4 regions of the Pseudomonas sp. 05N431 genome follow, and region 4 is predicted to be linked to each of the others. Evidence: predicted binding sites of a transcription regulator. Region 4 holds the regulator's gene; each other region holds the start of a gene.
The links. Region 4 encodes FliA, which starts transcription of late flagellar genes. Its sites were predicted from a motif close to CTAAAGTTTNNNNNNNNNNNGCCGNTAA; they were not measured.

Region 1: the regulator FliA is predicted to act here: its motif matches at 2,401-2,428, upstream of flgM (flagellar biosynthesis anti-sigma factor FlgM).
Region 2: the regulator FliA is predicted to act here: its motif matches at 2,102-2,129, upstream of AC1DIG_RS06880 (methyl-accepting chemotaxis protein).
Region 3: the regulator FliA is predicted to act here: its motif matches at 2,638-2,665, upstream of AC1DIG_RS05890 (flagellar protein MotY).

What each region holds. Positions count from the first base shown of each region.
Region 1 is NZ_JBFTMN010000003.1:369,541-373,962, forward strand. Features, by position in the region: gene AC1DIG_RS07160 (MFS transporter) at 1-622, shown strand, start outside; gene AC1DIG_RS07165 (flagellar brake protein) at 680-1,426, opposite strand; gene AC1DIG_RS07170 (flagella synthesis protein FlgN) at 1,522-1,989, opposite strand; gene flgM (flagellar biosynthesis anti-sigma factor FlgM) at 2,038-2,364, opposite strand; gene flgA (flagellar basal body P-ring formation chaperone FlgA) at 2,515-3,276, opposite strand; gene AC1DIG_RS07185 (chemotaxis protein CheV) at 3,358-4,290, shown strand; gene cheR (protein-glutamate O-methyltransferase CheR) at 4,336-4,422, shown strand, end outside.
Region 2 is NZ_JBFTMN010000003.1:309,336-313,757, reverse strand. Features, by position in the region: gene AC1DIG_RS06885 (hypothetical protein) at 1-247, opposite strand, end outside; gene AC1DIG_RS06880 (methyl-accepting chemotaxis protein) at 361-1,986, opposite strand; gene AC1DIG_RS06875 (transporter) at 2,265-3,287, shown strand; gene AC1DIG_RS06870 (inorganic phosphate transporter) at 3,440-4,422, shown strand, end outside.
Region 3 is NZ_JBFTMN010000003.1:94,509-98,930, reverse strand. Features, by position in the region: gene AC1DIG_RS05900 (hypothetical protein) at 1-122, shown strand, start outside; gene AC1DIG_RS05895 (argininosuccinate synthase) at 319-1,536, opposite strand; gene AC1DIG_RS05890 (flagellar protein MotY) at 1,666-2,574, opposite strand; gene pyrC (dihydroorotase) at 2,731-3,777, shown strand; gene rnt (ribonuclease T) at 3,774-4,422, shown strand, end outside.
Region 4 is NZ_JBFTMN010000009.1:415,457-419,878, forward strand. Features, by position in the region: gene AC1DIG_RS18460 (chemotaxis protein CheA) at 1-699, opposite strand, end outside; gene AC1DIG_RS18465 (protein phosphatase CheZ) at 753-1,541, opposite strand; gene AC1DIG_RS18470 (chemotaxis response regulator CheY) at 1,572-1,943, opposite strand; gene fliA (RNA polymerase sigma factor FliA) at 2,110-2,850, opposite strand; gene fleN (flagellar synthesis regulator FleN) at 2,847-3,677, opposite strand; gene flhF (flagellar biosynthesis protein FlhF) at 3,792-4,422, opposite strand, start outside.

The DNA.
Region 1 (4,422 bases), on a different contig from region 4:
GTCGGATCGTTATGATCGGGCTGTACTGATTCGCAGTTTTGCCTTTTGCCTGGCGTTGGCGGCGTTGCCGTTGGCGATCATGCCGCAGGTGCCGCTTGAGGTGCTGTTTATCGCTGGCTTCGCCTGCTCGCTGGTGCAGTTCTGTCTGTACCCATTGGCGGTGGCGTTTTCCAATGACCACGTCGAGGGTGATCGGCGGGTATCGCTGACCGCCATGTTGCTGGTGACTTACGGTGTGGGGGCGAGCATCGGGCCGCTGGTGGCGGGTGTGCTGATGAAGTTGTTCGGCAGTCAGATGCTGTATGCGTTCTTCAGTTTCTTCGCATTGGTGCTGGTATGGCGCATCCGGCCAAAAGCGGTGACCAATCTGCATCAGGTTGATGACGCGCCGCTGCATCACGTGGCCATGCCAGACAGCATGTCGAGTTCGCCATTGGTGGCGGCTCTCGATCCGCGGGTCGATGAGCAGGTCGTGCATGACCAGATGCAGAATGGCGCGAGTCCTGTTCCGGACTCCGAGCAGGGCATAAAGGCCGATGGCGAGGACGCCGACGACGCTGACGAAAAACCGGATGATCCGGGGGCGGAGCATCCGAAAAGCTTTACCGAGGCCAGGCCTTAGGGGCAAAAAAAACGGGCAGTCACCGAAAGGGACTGCCCGTTTTTTCAAGCGTGTGGATCAGATGTCGTCTTTGTCGAAGCGACGCGCTTCGCGTTGCAACTGATAGACGAAGCGCTCGACCTGACGCTGCACCAGCCCGCTCATGTTGTGGAAGCGTACGCCGGCGAAGGTGGTGTCGATTTTCTCTTCGTGATGCAGATAACGCAGCTCGACCGGTGCGGTCATGCTGCCGAAGGGCAGGGCGGCGATGAAGCGTTCATAGACCTGGCCCAATTGAAGTCCGCTGGTGATGTCGCCATCAAAGCGCAGCTTGCAACCCGTCGCCGAGATGTCCAGCAGTTTACCGCTGACAGGCGTCTTGAGCTTTTCGCCACCGAGTTCGATGTTCACCAGTTGTGCCAGTTTCAAGGCTGCGCGAAACGCATTGCGACGTTGGTGATAAACCACTTCGTCGGGCAGCGTGCCACGGTAGCAGCGGTCGCCGTTGGACTCGTCGATGGTCAGTGTACCGTTGCTTTCCCAGGCAATGCGTACGCCATCATGAAAGCCTTCAACCCGAAAAGCTTCGCCGGCAAGCAGGTAGCGTTCACCATCGCGGGGGATCATTTCGTCCAGGGCGATCATATTGCTGTCGCGATCGATATCGATCAGGTAGCTCTGAAAGCGCTGGCTGCGTTCATGGAACGTGATGATCAGGGGATCATGGCTCTCTTGCAGCATCCGCAGGTTGCCGGTGATTTCCAGCGGGGTGCTGAGCACCTTGGGTGGCTGCGGAGCATCGTCCGCGCTTGAGGCGTTGAACACGGTTTATCAATCTCCAGACAGAATACGATCGCACGCAAGAGCTAGCATTCTGCCAGCATGTTTCGTGCCTTGATAGAGCACGCTTATTTATGAGTTCAAGCCTGACTGAGCGCGCGGGGCTTCACAAGCATGGAGGTTGACCCGCGGGCGTCATAAAGTGCTGGAGGTTCGCCACCATTAAGGATTTTCAGCTGATTGGCGGTGGTGGCTTGTTGCACCTGGATCGAGCGGCCATTGAGCTCGTTGGCGGTTTGGCAATCTGCAAGCAGTCGGGTCAGGGCGTCGCTTTGGGTCAGCAACTGATCGCCGATACTTGAGTGGGCGGCGAACTGCTCCAGGCCTGCGCGGTTGGCAGGAAGGTTCAGGCTCGCGAGAATTTCGCTGCGTTTGCGGCCATGCTGTTCCAGCAAAATGATCAGAGCCTGTTTCTGCGCCAGAATCTCTTCGAGCAGCGGCATGTCACGGCCGTGCAGGGCGAGGGATTCGGTCTTCAGCAGCTCCAGCAACTGTTGAGCTGGAGCAAAGTCGTCGGTGATCAGTTGCAGTAAATTAGTGTCGTGCATGGCTGGCCTTGGGTTTTAAGCGTCCAAAAGCCTGGCGCAGGCCTTTGGCTAGCGCTGGGCTTCGAAGTTGAGCAGTTTGCTGGCTACACGGTTGCTGTCGACCTTATAGCTGCCATCGGCGATCGCTGCTTTCAACTCGGCCACGCGGGCGTTGTCGACGGCAGGCTGATCGTGCAGCTTGTCAGTGATCTTCTGCAACTGTTGAGCCTCATTGCTGAGGTGTACCGATTCCCCGCTTTGGGTGGCACCGACCTGTTCGGTCGAGGTGCTCAGCGGCGCGGATTTGCCGGCATCGCCGGTGTCCTTGCTGACGCTGGTCCGCGTGCTGCTTGCAAGCGTGGGGGAGCTGTTTAAACGGCTGAAATCGATGACCATGATAAAAAACCTCTGGGAATTTGGACGCTTGCCATGTTTTCGGCCATGCCCGGGAAAACTTTAGGCTCAATCGTCGATGAGCCCGGGCGCGTCGGTATTTGCCCTGCGTGAGGCACAGTTTAGGGAACAGGACGGTTGTGCGCCAGTTATCTACATGGAGACTTCCACCTGCCCCGGGGCCATGACTTGCGCCTTGATGACCCGTTGGGAGTTGAGGTTTTTGACTCTGATCTGCTCGTTCAGGCCGCCATTGGACAGTGCTTCGCCGGGCATTCGCACACTCAATGTGCCGCTGCGGGCGGTGATGACCACCTGATCACCCTTGCGCACGACTTCTGCCTGCTCCAGATGGACGAGGGTAATCACCTGATCGCTGACCATTGGTCGGACAAGTTTTTGTCCGATGGCTTGATCGACGTTTGTCAGATATCCCTGATTGATCAGGCTGATATCGCGCTCACGCAACATGACATCTGAAGGGTCGATGATTCCGGCTCGCTTGAGGGGGCGGGTGGTGGTGACGACCTGGCGAAACAGGCGGACTTGAGCGGGTACGAAGACGGTCCAGGGGGAGGCGCCTTCGCAACGGACTTTCACCGTGACCCGGCCCAAAGGTATGGCCGGGCTCTCCAGTGTCGCTGTCAATTCCTTGTCGCACGCCGGCATGTGCATGCGCGGGTCGAGCTTGTTGACTTCGATTTCGTAGCGCCCTGCGGTTTGACTGGTGGCCAGATAGTCTTCTACGGTGAATTCAAGAAAGCCCTGAGTGACGCCGATAAGTAGATCAGGCAAGGTAACCGGGTCAGCAAAGGCAGGGCTGCCAACGTTCAACAGGCATACGGCTGACAGGGCGCCGAGGAATTTGCGGCACATTGCTGTCAGGCGTCGGGAAAATGTCGTTTTTGTGTTCATGGCAGTTAAAAAGCAAGCGCCGTGCCGTTTAGTGATGAATGTGCGTCGCAACACACTTAGCGTTGGTGTAGGAGTCTGGGCATGGCTGGTGTAATGGATTCGGTTAACCAGCGCACGCAACTGGTAGGGCAGAATCGCCTGGAGCTGTTGTTGTTCCGTCTCGACGGCCAGCAGCTTTACGGGATCAACGTGTTCAAGGTTCGGGAGGTGCTGCAATGCCCCAAACTGACCCTGATGCCCAAGTCCAGTCCCGTCGTGTGCGGTGTGGCGAATATTCGGGGGGCAACCATTCCGATTCTGGATCTGGCAATGGCGACCGGCTCAGGCGGGTTGCAGGATCAAAGCAATCCCTTCGTGATCATCACGGAGTACAACACCAAGACTCAGGGTTTTTTGGTGAGATCGGTCGAGCGGATCGTCAACATGAACTGGGAAGAAATCCATCCGCCGCCCAAGGGCACGGGTCGCGATCATTACCTGACCGCTGTGACTCGCGTCGACAATCAGTTAGTCGAAATCATCGACGTGGAAAAGGTCCTGGCGGAAGTTGCGCCGACGTCGGATGCGATTTCGGTTGGCGTGATCGATGCCGATACCCAACACAAGGCAATCTCTTTGCGAGTGCTCACGGTCGATGACTCGTCGGTGGCGCGCAAGCAGATCACGCGTTGCCTGCAGACGGTGGGGGTTGAAGTCGTTTCGTTGAACGACGGCCGGCAAGCGCTGGATTACCTGCGCAAACTGGTCGATGAGGGCAAGAAGCCGGAAGAAGAGTTTCTGATGATGATTTCCGACATCGAAATGCCCGAAATGGATGGCTACACCCTTACGAGCGAGATCCGTAGTGACCCTCGCATGCAAAAGCTCCATATCATCCTGCATACTTCGTTGTCAGGTGTATTCAATCAGGCGATGGTGAAGAAAGTCGGTGCCGATGACTTCCTTGCCAAATTCCGTCCTGATGACCTGGCATCCCGGGTAGTCGACCGGATCAAAGCAGCAGACAACAGCTAGTGGCCTTCGCTCCTGGCGTTCAACACGATTTAAGAGGCGGCATCATTGTCTACGGGTAATTTGGATTTCGAACAGTTCCGGGTCTTCCTGGAGAAAGCCTGTGGCATTTTGCTCGGTGAGAACAAGCAGTAT
Region 2 (4,422 bases), on a different contig from region 4:
ATTGCTTTTGCAACTCGGCGATCTGCTTGCGCAGTTCTTTTACCGTGTCCGACTCACTGCTGCTCGAACTGCTGTCACCTGATGCAGGCGCGCCGCCGCCGGCTGTAACTTTGCCACTGTCGGCAGTCGAACTGCCCGTCGCGGTGGTGCTTTGCGTGATGTCGGTATCGGTGCTGTCGCTGATGGCCGTCTTGCTGGTGGTCGTGGACAGAGTCTGATTGATCGAGACCGATGTGAGGCTGACCATGGGTGTTTCCTTCGATGAGGTTAGGGATAACCGAATCATCGACGCGCAACACCCGCACTTGAGATCAATCGTGTACCGACACGGTTAGCGTGCCGATACACATTTCCAGTTGGCTAGGCACCGAGGCGTGCCGTCACCGCATTCAATTGCCCCGACAACCCGTGCAGGTTGTTGCTCGCCGCTTCAGTGCGCTGCACGTTGTCCAGATTGGTACTGGCGATGCTGGTGATCTCGGTCAGGTTGCGCGAAATGTCTTCGGCCACCGAGGTCTGTTCTTCAGCAGCGGTGGCGATCTGGCGGTTCATGTCGCGAATCGCCTCCACCGACGCAGTAATGCGCTCGAGCATGGCCCCGGCCTGCGTGACCTGCTCAACACTTTCCTCGCTGCGCGACTGGCCGCTTTCGATGGCCTGCGCCGCATCTATCGCACCGGTCTGCACACTCTGGATGATCTGGTTGATTTCGATGATCGACGCCGCCGTGCGCTGGGCCAGGCTGCGCACTTCATCAGCCACCACGGCAAACCCGCGCCCGGCTTCACCGGCCCGCGCGGCTTCGATGGCGGCGTTCAGTGCCAGCAAGTTGGTTTGCTCGGCGATGCCGCGAATCACTTCCAGCACCTTGCCGATGCGCCCGCTATCGGTTTCCAGTTGGCGGATGACCGTCGCAGTGTTGGCGATTTCACCGCGCATCTGGGTGATGGTGTGAATCGTGCCCTGCATGACTTTCTCGCCCTGTTGTGCCGACTGATCGGCATCATCGGCGGCCCGTGCCGCGTCGGCCGCATGACGAGCAACTTCCTGGGCGGTGGCGGACATTTCGTTCATCGCCGTGGCGACTTGATCCGTGCGGTTGAACTGTTCGCTGGTGCCATGGGCCATCAACGTCGCAATCGAGTTCAGCTCACCGCTGGCGCTGTCCAGATCCGAGGCGCTGCGCTGCAAGCGGCTGAAAGTCTCGGCAAGGAAATCGCGCAGCGTGTTGGCCGCGACCGCCAGCCTGCCCAACTCATCCTGACGATCACTCGCCACCCGCTCAGCGAAACGGCCCTGGCTCAAGTGCGCGACGTATTCGATCAGTTTGCGGATCGGTTCCACCAGATTGCGGTTGACCAGCCACAGGCTGAGCAGGCCAATCAACAGGCCCGACACCAGCATTACCAGGATGCCCAGCAGCACGGTGCGATCGGCGCTGGCGCTGATCAGCGTCGATTGCTCGCGGCCCTGCTTGCGCAATTCGTTGACCAACTCGCTCATCTGTTCACTGGTGGCGCGGTCCACGCCTTTGACCGCGTTATCACCGGCCGAAGGATCGGCACCGGCGGCCAGGTAAGCCTCCCGACCTTTCTGATAAGCAGCGCCGAGCACCCGGTGCGCATCACGCAGGCTTTCAAGGCGGGATTTAAGGGATGGGTCGATACCCGGCTGGCGGGTCAACTCGCCGAGAATGTTCTGTACATCACCCTGACGGTCCTCGAACTGCTTCCAGTATTTGTCCAGGTCAGCCGGTTGCTTGCCGCGCAACAGGACGTTTTTCCACTCCTGAACCTGAGCCTTGAATTGCAGGTTGGCTTCATCAATCAGTTGCGAGGTCCGTAACGGGCCTTCGATCAGGTTGCGATAGTTCTGCACCCCGCTGGAGAGAAAGTGAAAACAGGCCAAGGCAATCAGCAACATCGCGATCAGGCTGCCGCTCAGCAGTGCGAGGATTTGCGCTCTCAGGGATTTTTGCAAAAACATCGAGTGATACTCATGACAGGGATAAGGCTCGCACCAGTACGGCATGCGAGATGTCCGGACCTCCCTGTCGACAACATGCGGGCCGGACACCAAAGTGCCTGAGCCAACTTAGCCGTCATCGGCAGGCGCCACGGTTTCTTGACGCCGATCCGACCGCCGGTAGAAGTTCTATTACACGCGCCACCAAACTGTCACAAAACCGTCAAACCGCGTTGCCATGATGCCGCTCATGTGAGCCTGTGAAACGTACGACAGGCGCCTCCCTTCAGCGAGACTCCATGAACCACAGCATCGATCAACGCCACCGCGATTCTGACCTGTTCGGCCTGCTCTACGGTTTCAGCTTTCGCCCGGGCGAACGCGGCCGCGAGATCGATTCGGCCAAGGCGCTGCAGTTGCTGCAACAACCGGGCGCCGAGGACGAGTTCCTCTGGCTGCACCTGAACCTCGCCCACGCCGCGTGCGAGCGCTGGATGAAAGCGCACCTGGAGTTGCCGGAGGAGTTTTTCGAAGCCTTGCATGAAGGCTCGCGTTCGACGCGCATCGAGCACGTCGATTCGGCGCTGCTGGCGGTGGTCAACGACGTGGTGTTCAACCTCAGCAGCATGGTGTCGTCAGACGTCTCGACCCTTTGGGTCTGCGCCCGCAGTCGCTTGATCATCAGCGCGCGCCTGCAACCCCTGCACTCGGTGGACAAGCTGCGCTCTTCGGTCAAGGCCGGCGAATGCTTTCGTTCGCCACTGGAACTGCTCGTGCATTTGCTCCGCGACCAGGGCGAAGTGCTGACGCAGATCGTGCGCAAGACCAGCCAGAGTGTCGACCAGATCGAAGACGAGTTGCTGTCATCGCGGCTGTCCACCAACCGTGCCGAACTGGGCGCCAATCGTCGAGTGCTGGTGCGCTTGCAACGGTTGCTGGCGCTGGAGCCAGGTTCGTTGCTGCGCCTGCTCAACCGTCCGCCGCAATGGTTGCAAAAGGACGACGTCAAGGAACTGCGCAAGTCCACCGAGGAGTTCGCACTGATCATCAACGACCTCACGGCGCTGGGCGAACGGATCAAGCTGTTGCAGGAAGAGATCGCCGCCAACCTCAACGAGCAGAGTAACCGCACGCTGTTCACCCTGACCGTGGTCACCGTGCTGGCGCTGCCGATCAACATCATTGCCGGCTTCTTCGGCATGAACGTCGGCGGGATTCCCCTTGCCGGCGACCCGGAAGGGTTCTGGATTCTGGTGGCACTGGTCGCGACGTTCACGGTACTGGCCGGGCGCTGGGCGTTTCGCAAGCGGGCGGATTATTGATCCGCCCCCACCTCCCCCCCTCGTTCCCACGCTCAGCGTGGGAACGATCGGTGGAACTGCTAAAAACCCAAACACTGACCCAAAGCAGTCTCGCTGTAACATTCGGCAACGATCATGACCGACACCCCTCCCTGACACAGGATTGTCCGGCCATGGCTACGCCTTCCTTGACCGCCGCCTCCAACGCCCCCGCCAGCAGTGCCGGCCCGCAACTCGATAAAAAACCCGGCGTATTGACCGCCGTGGTGTTTTTCGCGGTGCTGGCCATGGGGCTGCTGTTCACCGCCTACAGCCTGATGCACGACATGCATGACCTCGGCACCACGGTGACCACCTGGACGCCGTTTCTGCTCCTCGGCGTGGCGCTGTTGATTGCCTTGGGTTTTGAGTTCGTCAACGGTTTCCACGACACCGCCAACGCCGTGGCAACGGTGATCTACACCCACTCCCTACCGCCGCATTTCGCGGTGGTCTGGTCAGGGTGCTTCAACTTCCTCGGGGTGTTGCTGTCCAGCGGCGCCGTAGCGTTCGGCATCATCGCCTTGCTACCCGTGGAGCTGATTCTGCAAGTCGGTTCATCCGCCGGTTTCTCGATGATCTTCGCCCTGCTGATCGCAGCAATCCTGTGGAACCTCGGCACGTGGTGGTTGGGCTTGCCGGCCTCGTCATCCCACACCTTGATCGGCTCGATCATCGGTGTCGGCGTCGCCAATGCGTTGATGCACGGCCGCGACGGCACCAGCGGCGTCGACTGGGCACAGGCCACCAAGGTCGGTTACGCGTTGCTGCTGTCGCCACTGATCGGCTTCGTATTTGCCGCGCTGTTGCTGCTGGCCCTGCGCGTCTTCGTCAAAAATCGTGCGCTGTACAAAGCACCGAAAGGCAACACACCTCCACCGTGGTGGATTCGCGGGATGCTGATCCTGACCTGCACTGGCGTGTCCTTCGCCCACGGCTCCAACGACGGCCAGAAAGGCATGGGCCTGATCATGCTGATTCTGGTCGGCACCCTGCCGATGGCCTATGCGCTGAACCGCACCATGCCGGCCGACCAGGCGTTGCAATTCGCCGCCGTGGCCGAAGTGACCCAGCAAGCGCTGGTCAAGAGTGCTCCGCTACCGGCCCCCGCCGACCC
Region 3 (4,422 bases), on a different contig from region 4:
AACATTTGATTAACGAAAGAGCACTCAAAAAATCAGATGCAAAAGCCCTGGAGCCCAACGACTCTTTTTACCTGATTTATAACTTGAGCACCTTGGCGGTGACCGTCGTCAGCCAGCACTGACACCTACCCAGTACCGTCGCCGGGTAAATAGTCTCTGACAGAAACAGCAAAGAAAGGGGGATACAGACAATCCAGGAAGTTGAAGCGCAAGGCCTGGTGACACCGATTCAGGAGATAAACAGCCACACACGAATTCTTCGATCACATTGTGGCCCCGTTACAAACGGGGCCACAATCGTTGATCAAGCCAACAGCATCAGAACAGCTTGCGGCCTTTGTTTGCGGCAATCCGCATACGCAGAGCGTTCAGCTTGATGAAGCCGGCTGCATCAGCCTGGTTGTAGGCGCCGCCATCTTCTTCGAAGGTAGCAATGTTGGCGTCAAACAACGACTCGTCAGACTTGCGACCGGTAACGATCACGTTGCCTTTGTACAGCTTCAGGCGAACCACACCGTTCACATGCGCCTGGGAAGCATCGATCATCTGTTGCAGCATCAGACGCTCAGGGCTCCACCAGTAACCGGTGTAGATCAGGCTGGCGTATTTAGGCATCAGCTCGTCTTTGAGGTGAGCCACTTCGCGGTCCAGAGTGATCGACTCGATCGCCCGGTGAGCACGCAGCATGATGGTGCCGCCAGGGGTTTCGTAGCAGCCACGGGACTTCATGCCGACGTAACGGTTCTCGACGATGTCCAGACGGCCGATACCGTGTTCGCCACCGATACGGTTCAGGGTCGCCAGCACGGTAGCCGGAGTCATTTCGACGCCGTCCAGTGCAACGATGTCGCCATTGCGGTAAGTCAGTTCCAGGTACTGCGGCTTGTCAGGGGCGTTCTCCGGGGAGACGGTCCAGCGCCACATGTCTTCTTCGTGCTCGGTCCAGGTGTCTTCCAGCACGCCGCCTTCATAGGAGATGTGCAGCAGGTTGGCATCCATCGAGTACGGGGATTTTTTCTTGCCATGACGTTCGATCGGGATCGCGTGCTTCGCCGCATAATCCATCAGCTTCTCGCGGGACAGCAGGTCCCACTCGCGCCAAGGGGCAATTACTTTCACGCCAGGCTTGAGTGCATAGGCACCCAGTTCAAAACGAACCTGGTCGTTGCCCTTGCCGGTCGCACCATGGGAAATGGCGTCAGCGCCGGTTTCGTTGGCGATTTCGATCAGGCGTTTGGCGATCAACGGACGAGCGATGGAAGTACCCAGCAGGTACTCGCCTTCGTAAACGGTGTTGGCGCGGAACATCGGGAAAACGAAATCACGCACGAATTCTTCGCGCAGATCGTCGATGTAGATTTCTTTTACGCCCATGGCTTGTGCCTTGGCGCGGGCCGGCTCGACCTCTTCACCCTGACCCAGGTCAGCGGTAAAGGTCACCACTTCACAGTTATAAGTATCCTGCAGCCACTTGAGGATCACCGAAGTGTCCAGGCCGCCGGAATACGCCAGAACGACCTTGTTTACGTCCGCCATGCCATCACTCCACGGGGTTCTACGGAAAGCCAAGAAGTCTACCGCTGCGAGAGGATAAATTACAGAGGCGCGACAGCTTATGATGATGAAGCGACAGATTATGTCGAGCGGGCGACGATTTCAGCCGGTTCAGGAGGTCGTCGCGGCACTGCTTGCCGAACTGACTTGCGGTGCCGGTTTATCGGTGGGTGCAACGCGCTCAAGATGAACGTTGACCCGGCGATTCTTTGCCCGATTGGCGGTGTTGGTGTTGGGGGCCAACGGATAACGTTCGCCGTGAAAGCGCATCGTGATTTGCGACTCCTGAATGCCATTGGCCTTGAAGAAGTCCATCACCGCCAACGCCCTGCGCCGGGACAGGTCACGGTTGGTCAGGCGATTGCCGCTGTTATCGGAATGGCCGTCGAGTTCGATGTGATTGACCGTCGGGTCGGCCTTCATGAACGTCAGCATGACCTGCAGCTTGGCCTTGGCCTGCGCATCCAGATCGATACCACCTCCCGGAAAACCAACCTCAGCCTGCTTCACCTGCTCGTAATTCATCGGCAGCAACTTGGCGACACACGCCTGATAATCGGCGTAGGCCTTGCTGAAACTGACCGGCAATAAACGGACCTCCGACACTCCGCCATCGCGCGAATAATGACGAATCAGCGGACTGCGACCGTCCATCAAACCACCGATAAGGCGTCCGGCCTGGAGTTGCGAGCTGTTGAACAGCACATCACCACTGCCGACCTTGACCGACCCCAGATTGATATCGCCGCGCCCCGGCTGCCAAGGCGCAGCGGCTGCGAGCAACGTCGCCGAGCCGCCGGTGATCATCGGGTTGTAAGCCTTCAGACGAAAGGTTGCCTGCTCACCTGCACGCCGCACGAACTCGCCCGAGCCGAAATCGGTTATCGGTTGGCTCAGGCGACATTCGAACTTGTCGCCTTCGACCGTCCACTCGATGCTCTCCAGACGCGTCTGGAAAGTGAGCGCCATGGCAGGAAGGCTGGCAAACACGCTGAGCAAGGCTAAATAACGCTGGCGCACGGGAGGCTCCACTGGCTTCTACAACAAAAAGACCGATACACATAATTACGGCATACCTTTGTCATATCGGAAGCTTGCTGCAAAACTTGATAGCGAGTGCCTGGAAGAGTCTTTTCCGGTAGCATTCCCTTGAGTTTGACCCGCCTGGAATCCCCAATGTCCGACCGCCTGACCCTGCTGCGTCCCGACGACTGGCATATTCATCTTCGCGATGGTGCTGTGTTGCCCAATACTGTCGCGGATGTCGCGCGCACCTTTGGTCGCGCCATCATCATGCCTAACCTGGTACCACCGGTGCGTAACGCCGCTGAAGCCGACGCCTATCGCCAGCGCATTCTCGCTGCGCGCCCGGCCGGCAGCCGTTTCGAACCGTTGATGGTGCTCTACCTGACCGACCGGACTACACCCGATGAAATTCGCGAGGCCAAGGCCAGCGGTTTCGTTCACGCCGCCAAGTTGTATCCGGCTGGCGCGACCACCAACTCGGATTCCGGTGTTACCAGCATCGACAAGATCTTCCCTTCGATCGAGGCCATGGCCGAAGTCGGGATGCCCTTGCTGATTCACGGTGAAATCACCCGCGGCGATGTCGATGTCTTCGACCGCGAAAAAATCTTCATCGACGAGCACATGCGCAGGGTCGTGGAGCGTTTCCCAACGCTCAAAGTGGTGTTCGAACACATCACCACCCGCGATGCCGTGCAGTTCGTCAACGAGGCTTCGGCCAACGTTGGCGCAACCATCACCGCTCACCACCTGCTGTATAACCGCAACCACATGCTGGTGGGCGGGATTCGTCCGCACTTCTATTGCCTGCCGATTCTCAAGCGCAACACCCATCAGGTCGCCCTGCTTGACGCCGCCACCAGCGGCAGCGAGAAGTTCTTCCTGGGCACAGACTCGGCCCCGCACGCCCAACACGCCAAAGAAGCCGCGTGTGGCTGTGCCGGTTGCTACACCGCTTATGCCGCGATCGAGATGTACGCCGAAGCCTTTGAACAGCGTAATGCGCTGGACAAGCTCGAAGCCTTCGCCAGCCTCAACGGCCCGCGTTTCTACGGCCTGCCGGCGAACACCGACCGCATTACCCTGGTCCGCGAAGAATGGACCGCCCCAACCAGCCTGCCGTTCGGCGAGCTGACTGTCATCCCGCTGCGCGCCGGTGAAAAACTGCGCTGGCGCCTGCTGGAGGAACACGCGTGAGTGAAGACCATTTCGACGACGAACAGGAAAGTTCAGGCGGAGGTGGTTCACGTCACCCGATGGCAGCCAGGTTCCGTGGATATTTGCCGGTTGTCGTCGACGTTGAAACCGGTGGTTTCAACTGTGCCACTGACGCCTTGCTGGAAATTGCCGCCACGACCATCAGCATGGACGAAAAAGGTTTTGTGTACCCCGATCACACCTATTTCTTCCGTGTAGAGCCGTTCGAAGGCGCCAACATCGAAGCTGCAGCGCTGGAGTTCACCGGGATCAAGCTGGATCACCCACTGCGCATGGCCGTGAGTGAAGAAGCGGCACTGACCGACATCTTCCGTGGCGTGCGCAAGGCGCTGAAAGCCAACGGCTGCAAACGGGCGATCCTGGTCGGCCATAACAGCAGCTTCGACCTGGGCTTCCTCAATGCCGCCGTTGCGCGCCTGGACATGAAGCGCAACCCGTTTCACCCGTTCTCCAGCTTCGACACCGCAACACTGGCCGGTCTGGCCTATGGTCAAACGGTCCTCGCCAAGGCGTGCCAGGCTGCCGACATCGACTTCGACGGTCGCGAGGCCCACTCGGCGCGCTACGACACCGAGAAGACTGCCGATCTGTTCTGCGGCATCGTCAATCGCTGGAAACAAATGG
Region 4 (4,422 bases):
GGTAATGTCGGAGCTGTCGCCTGCCGCTTTCGGGGCAGCCGGTGCGGCGGGCACTGCGGCCACTGCATCAGGGGCGAACTGGCCTTTGCCGTGCAATTGGTCGAGCAACGACTCGAACTCGGCATCGGTGATTTCATCGCTGCCGGCAGCTGCTTCAGGTGCCGGGGCAACGGATGCTTCGGCCTCAGCCTTGACCGCGTTCAGCGAGTCCAGCAGCAGTTCGAATTCATTGTCGGTGATGTCGCCCGATTCGCTTTCAGCGGCAGGTGCTTGAACCACTTCAGCAACCGGCTGTGCTTCGTCGGCTGTTTGCGGCTCGGCCAGACGGGCCAGCGCCGCCAGCAGTTCCGGTGTAGCCGCAGTGATCGGTGCTCGTTCGCGGACTTCGCTAAACATGCTGTTCACCGCGTCCAGCGCTTCGAGAACCACGTCCATCAGTTCCGAGTCGACGCGACGCTCACCCTTGCGCAAGATGTCGAACACGTTCTCGGCGATGTGACAGCACTCCACCAGCTCGTTGAGCTGGAGGAAGCCGGCGCCCCCTTTTACAGTGTGAAAACCGCGAAAAATTGCATTGAGCAAGTCCGCATCATCTGGTCGGCTTTCCAGCTCGACCAGCTGTTCGGACAGTTGCTCTAGAATCTCGCCGGCCTCAACCAGGAAATCCTGAAGGATCTCTTCATCGGCGCCGAAGCTCATTAAGGGGGTGCTCCTGAGGTCTAAAAACCTAAAAAACCTAAAATGCTAAAACTCTAAAATCCTAGGCTGGATAACAAATCGTCCACATCGTCCTGACCGGACACAACGTCTTCTCTTTTATCGGCATGAATCTGCGGACCTTCACCCTGAGAGAGATGTTTTTGCGGATCTTTTTCAGCCAGCATCGCTTCATGGTCATGTTCGATACCCGCAAAGCGGTCTACCTGACTGGCCATGAGTACGAGCTTGAGCAGGTTGCTTTCGACTTCGGTGACCAATTGAGTCACGCGCTTGATCACCTGACCGGTCAGGTCCTGGTAATCCTGAGCCAGCAGAATATCGTTGAGGTTGCCCGAGACGACCTGGCTTTCCTCGACGCTACGCGTCAGGAAACCGTCGACACGCCGGGCCAGTTCGCGGAACTCTTCGGCACCGACTTCGCGGCGCATGAAACGCCCCCAGTCCGCGCTCAAGGCCTGGGCGTCAGTGCTCAGGCCATTGACCAGCGGAGTGCTGTTCTCGACCAGATCCATGGTCCGGTTCGCGGCCGCTTCGGTCAGCTTGACCACATAGGACAGGCGCTCGGTGGCATCCGTGATCTGAGAGACTTCCTCGGCTTGCGGCATGTGCGGGTCAATCTGAAAATTGACGATCGCGCTGTGCAGCTCGCGAGTGAGCTTGCCCACCTCCTGGTACAGGCCGCGGTCACGGGTCTGATTGAGCTCATGGATCAGTTGCACAGCGTCACCGAACCTGCCCTTTTCAAGGCTTTCGACCAGTTCGTGAGCGTGTTTTTTCAGGGTCGATTCGAAATCGCCCTGTGAAGATTCTCTTTGCTCCATAGCTCCCCCGTGGCGCAGTGGCTCAGCACATCAACCGATGCGTTCGAATATTTTTTCGATCTTCTCTTTCAACGCCTGGGCCGTGAAGGGTTTGACCACATAGCCGTTTACACCGGCTTGAGCGGCTTCGATGATCTGCTCGCGCTTGGCTTCGGCAGTGACCATCAGCACCGGCAGGTGCTTGAGCTTTTCATCGGCGCGCACGTGGCGCAGCAAATCGATACCGGTCATGCCAGGCATGTTCCAGTCCGTTACCAGAAAGTCGATGCTCCCGCTGTTGAGGACGGGAATGGCGGTAGTACCGTCGTCCGCCTCGACCGTGTTGGTGAACCCAAGGTCACGCAACAGGTTTTTTATGATCCGCCGCATCGTTGAGAAGTCATCAACGATGAGGATTTTCATGTTCTTGTCCAATTCGACCTCCAAGCAGTCTTAAACGCGTTCAGCACCTGAACACGCCATTCAATCAATCAGGCAGAGCACTCAACGACTGTCTGGAGCACAACGGATTGAGACCTGCAGAGCTTTACGCCTTGCCTGTTTCGTTCGCAGTGTCCCCACACTGCTGTCAGCGCGCTCGCCACTCCCCCAAACGCCCCCGCAAACGGGCCGCGCACTGGCTGTGTAACTGGCTGACCCGCGATTCACTGACTCCCAGGACCTCACCGATTTCCTTGAGATTCAGCTCTTCGTCGTAGTACAGCGCCAACACCAGTCGCTCACGCTCCGGCAAATTGGCAATCGCATCCGCCAGTGCAGCCTGGAAGCGTTCATCTTCCAGGTCGCGCGACGGTTCGAGATGAGCACTCGCGCCATCCTCGTGCAGCCCTTCATGCTCGCCGTCCTGCAACAGATCGTCGAAGCTGAACAGGCGACTGCCCAAGGTGTCGTTCAAAATCCCGTAATAATCGTCGAGACTCAATTGGAGTTCGGCCGCAACCTCGTGATCTTTAGCGTCACGCCCGGTTTTAGCTTCAATTGAGCGAATCGCGTCACTCACCATCCGGGTATTGCGGTGTACCGAGCGTGGCGCCCAGTCACCTTTGCGGACTTCATCGAGCATCGCGCCACGGATACGGATCCCTGCGTATGTCTCGAAACTCGCACCTTTGCTCGCGTCGTATTTGGTCGACACTTCAAGCAAACCGATCATGCCTGCCTGGATCAGGTCCTCGACCTGAACACTGGCCGGCAAGCGCGCCAACAGGTGATAGGCAATTCGTTTTACCAGTGGCGCGTAACGCTCGATCAGTTCGTACTGCGCGTCACGCGCCGACTTCTTGTACAGGTTGTAACCGCTGGCTGTCATAGAACCGGACCCGCAGTTTGCTGCACCAGACGCTCGACGAAAAATTCCAGGTGCCCACGCGGGTTGGCAGGCAACGGCCAGGTATCGACTTTCTGCGCGATGGCCTTGAACGCCAGTGCACATTTGGAGCGAGGAAACGCTTCATACACGGCGCGCTGCTTCTGCACGGCCTTGCGCACGCATTCGTCGTAAGGCACCGCACCGACGTATTGTAAGGCGACGTCGAGGAAGCGATCCGTGACCTTGGTCAACTTGGCGAACAGATTTCGCCCTTCCTGCGGGCTTTGCGCCATGTTGGCCAGCACTCGGAAGCGGTTCATGCCGTAATCGCGGTTGAGCAATTTGATCAGCGCGTAGGCGTCAGTGATCGAGGTCGGCTCGTCACACACCACCAGCAATACTTCCTGGGCGGCACGAACAAAACTGACGACCGACTCACCAATGCCCGCCGCCGTGTCGATCACCAATACGTCGAGGTTATCGCCAATGTCGCTGAATGCCTGAATCAGGCCAGCATGCTGGGCCGGGCTCAGATGAACCATGCTCTGGGTACCGGACGCTGCTGGAACAATGCGAATTCCGCCCGGCCCCTGAAGTAATACATCGCGCAGTTCACAGCGGCCTTCGATGACGTCGGCCAGCGTACGCTTGGGCGTGAGCCCCAGCAGGACGTCGACGTTCGCCAGCCCCAGGTCGGCATCCAGCAGCATGACGCGCCGGCCGAGCTCAGCAAGAGCCAGGGACAAGTTCACTGACACATTAGTCTTCCCGACGCCACCTTTGCCGCCGGTCACTGCGATCACCTGTACGGGATGCATGCTGCCCATGTTCGTTCTTTACCTTGTCTTGCTTAGACGCGGACTACATGACTGGCTGCGCGCTCACTTGTGAACAATGCATGGCAGGCCATCGATGTAGATACAAATCTATTCATTATTACCTCAGCCGACACGCTTGGCCGGGCTGTGGTAGAGGTCAGCGAACATATCAGCCATGGCTTCTTCGCTGGGTTCTTCCTGCATCTGCACGCTTACGGCGCGACTGACCAACTGATGCCGGCGCGGTAAATGTAGATCATCCGGGATCCGTGGCCCGTCGGTCAGATAAGCGACAGGTAATTCGTGGCTGATTGCCAGGCTCAACACCTCGCCCAGACTCGCTGTTTCATCCAGTTTAGTCAGAATGCAGCCTGCCAGCCCGCACCGCTTGTAACTGTGATAAGCGGCAGTCAGCACCTGTTTCTGGCTGGTAGTGGCCAGCACCAGATAATTCTTCGACTTGATCCCGCGACCGGCCAGGCTTTCCAGCTGCATGCGCAACGCCGGATCACTGGCCTGCAGACCTGCGGTATCGATCAACACCACACGCTTGCGCAACAGTGGATCAAGGGCTTGCGCCAGGGACTGGCCCGGATCGACGTGAGTCACCGAGACATTGAGGATACGCCCCAGGGTCTTGAGCTGTTCCTGAGCACCAATGCGGAAGCTGTCCATACTCACCAGCGCGATGTTCTGCGCACCGTACTTGAGCACGTAACGTGCGGCCAGCTTGGCCAGCGTCGTGGTTTTGCCC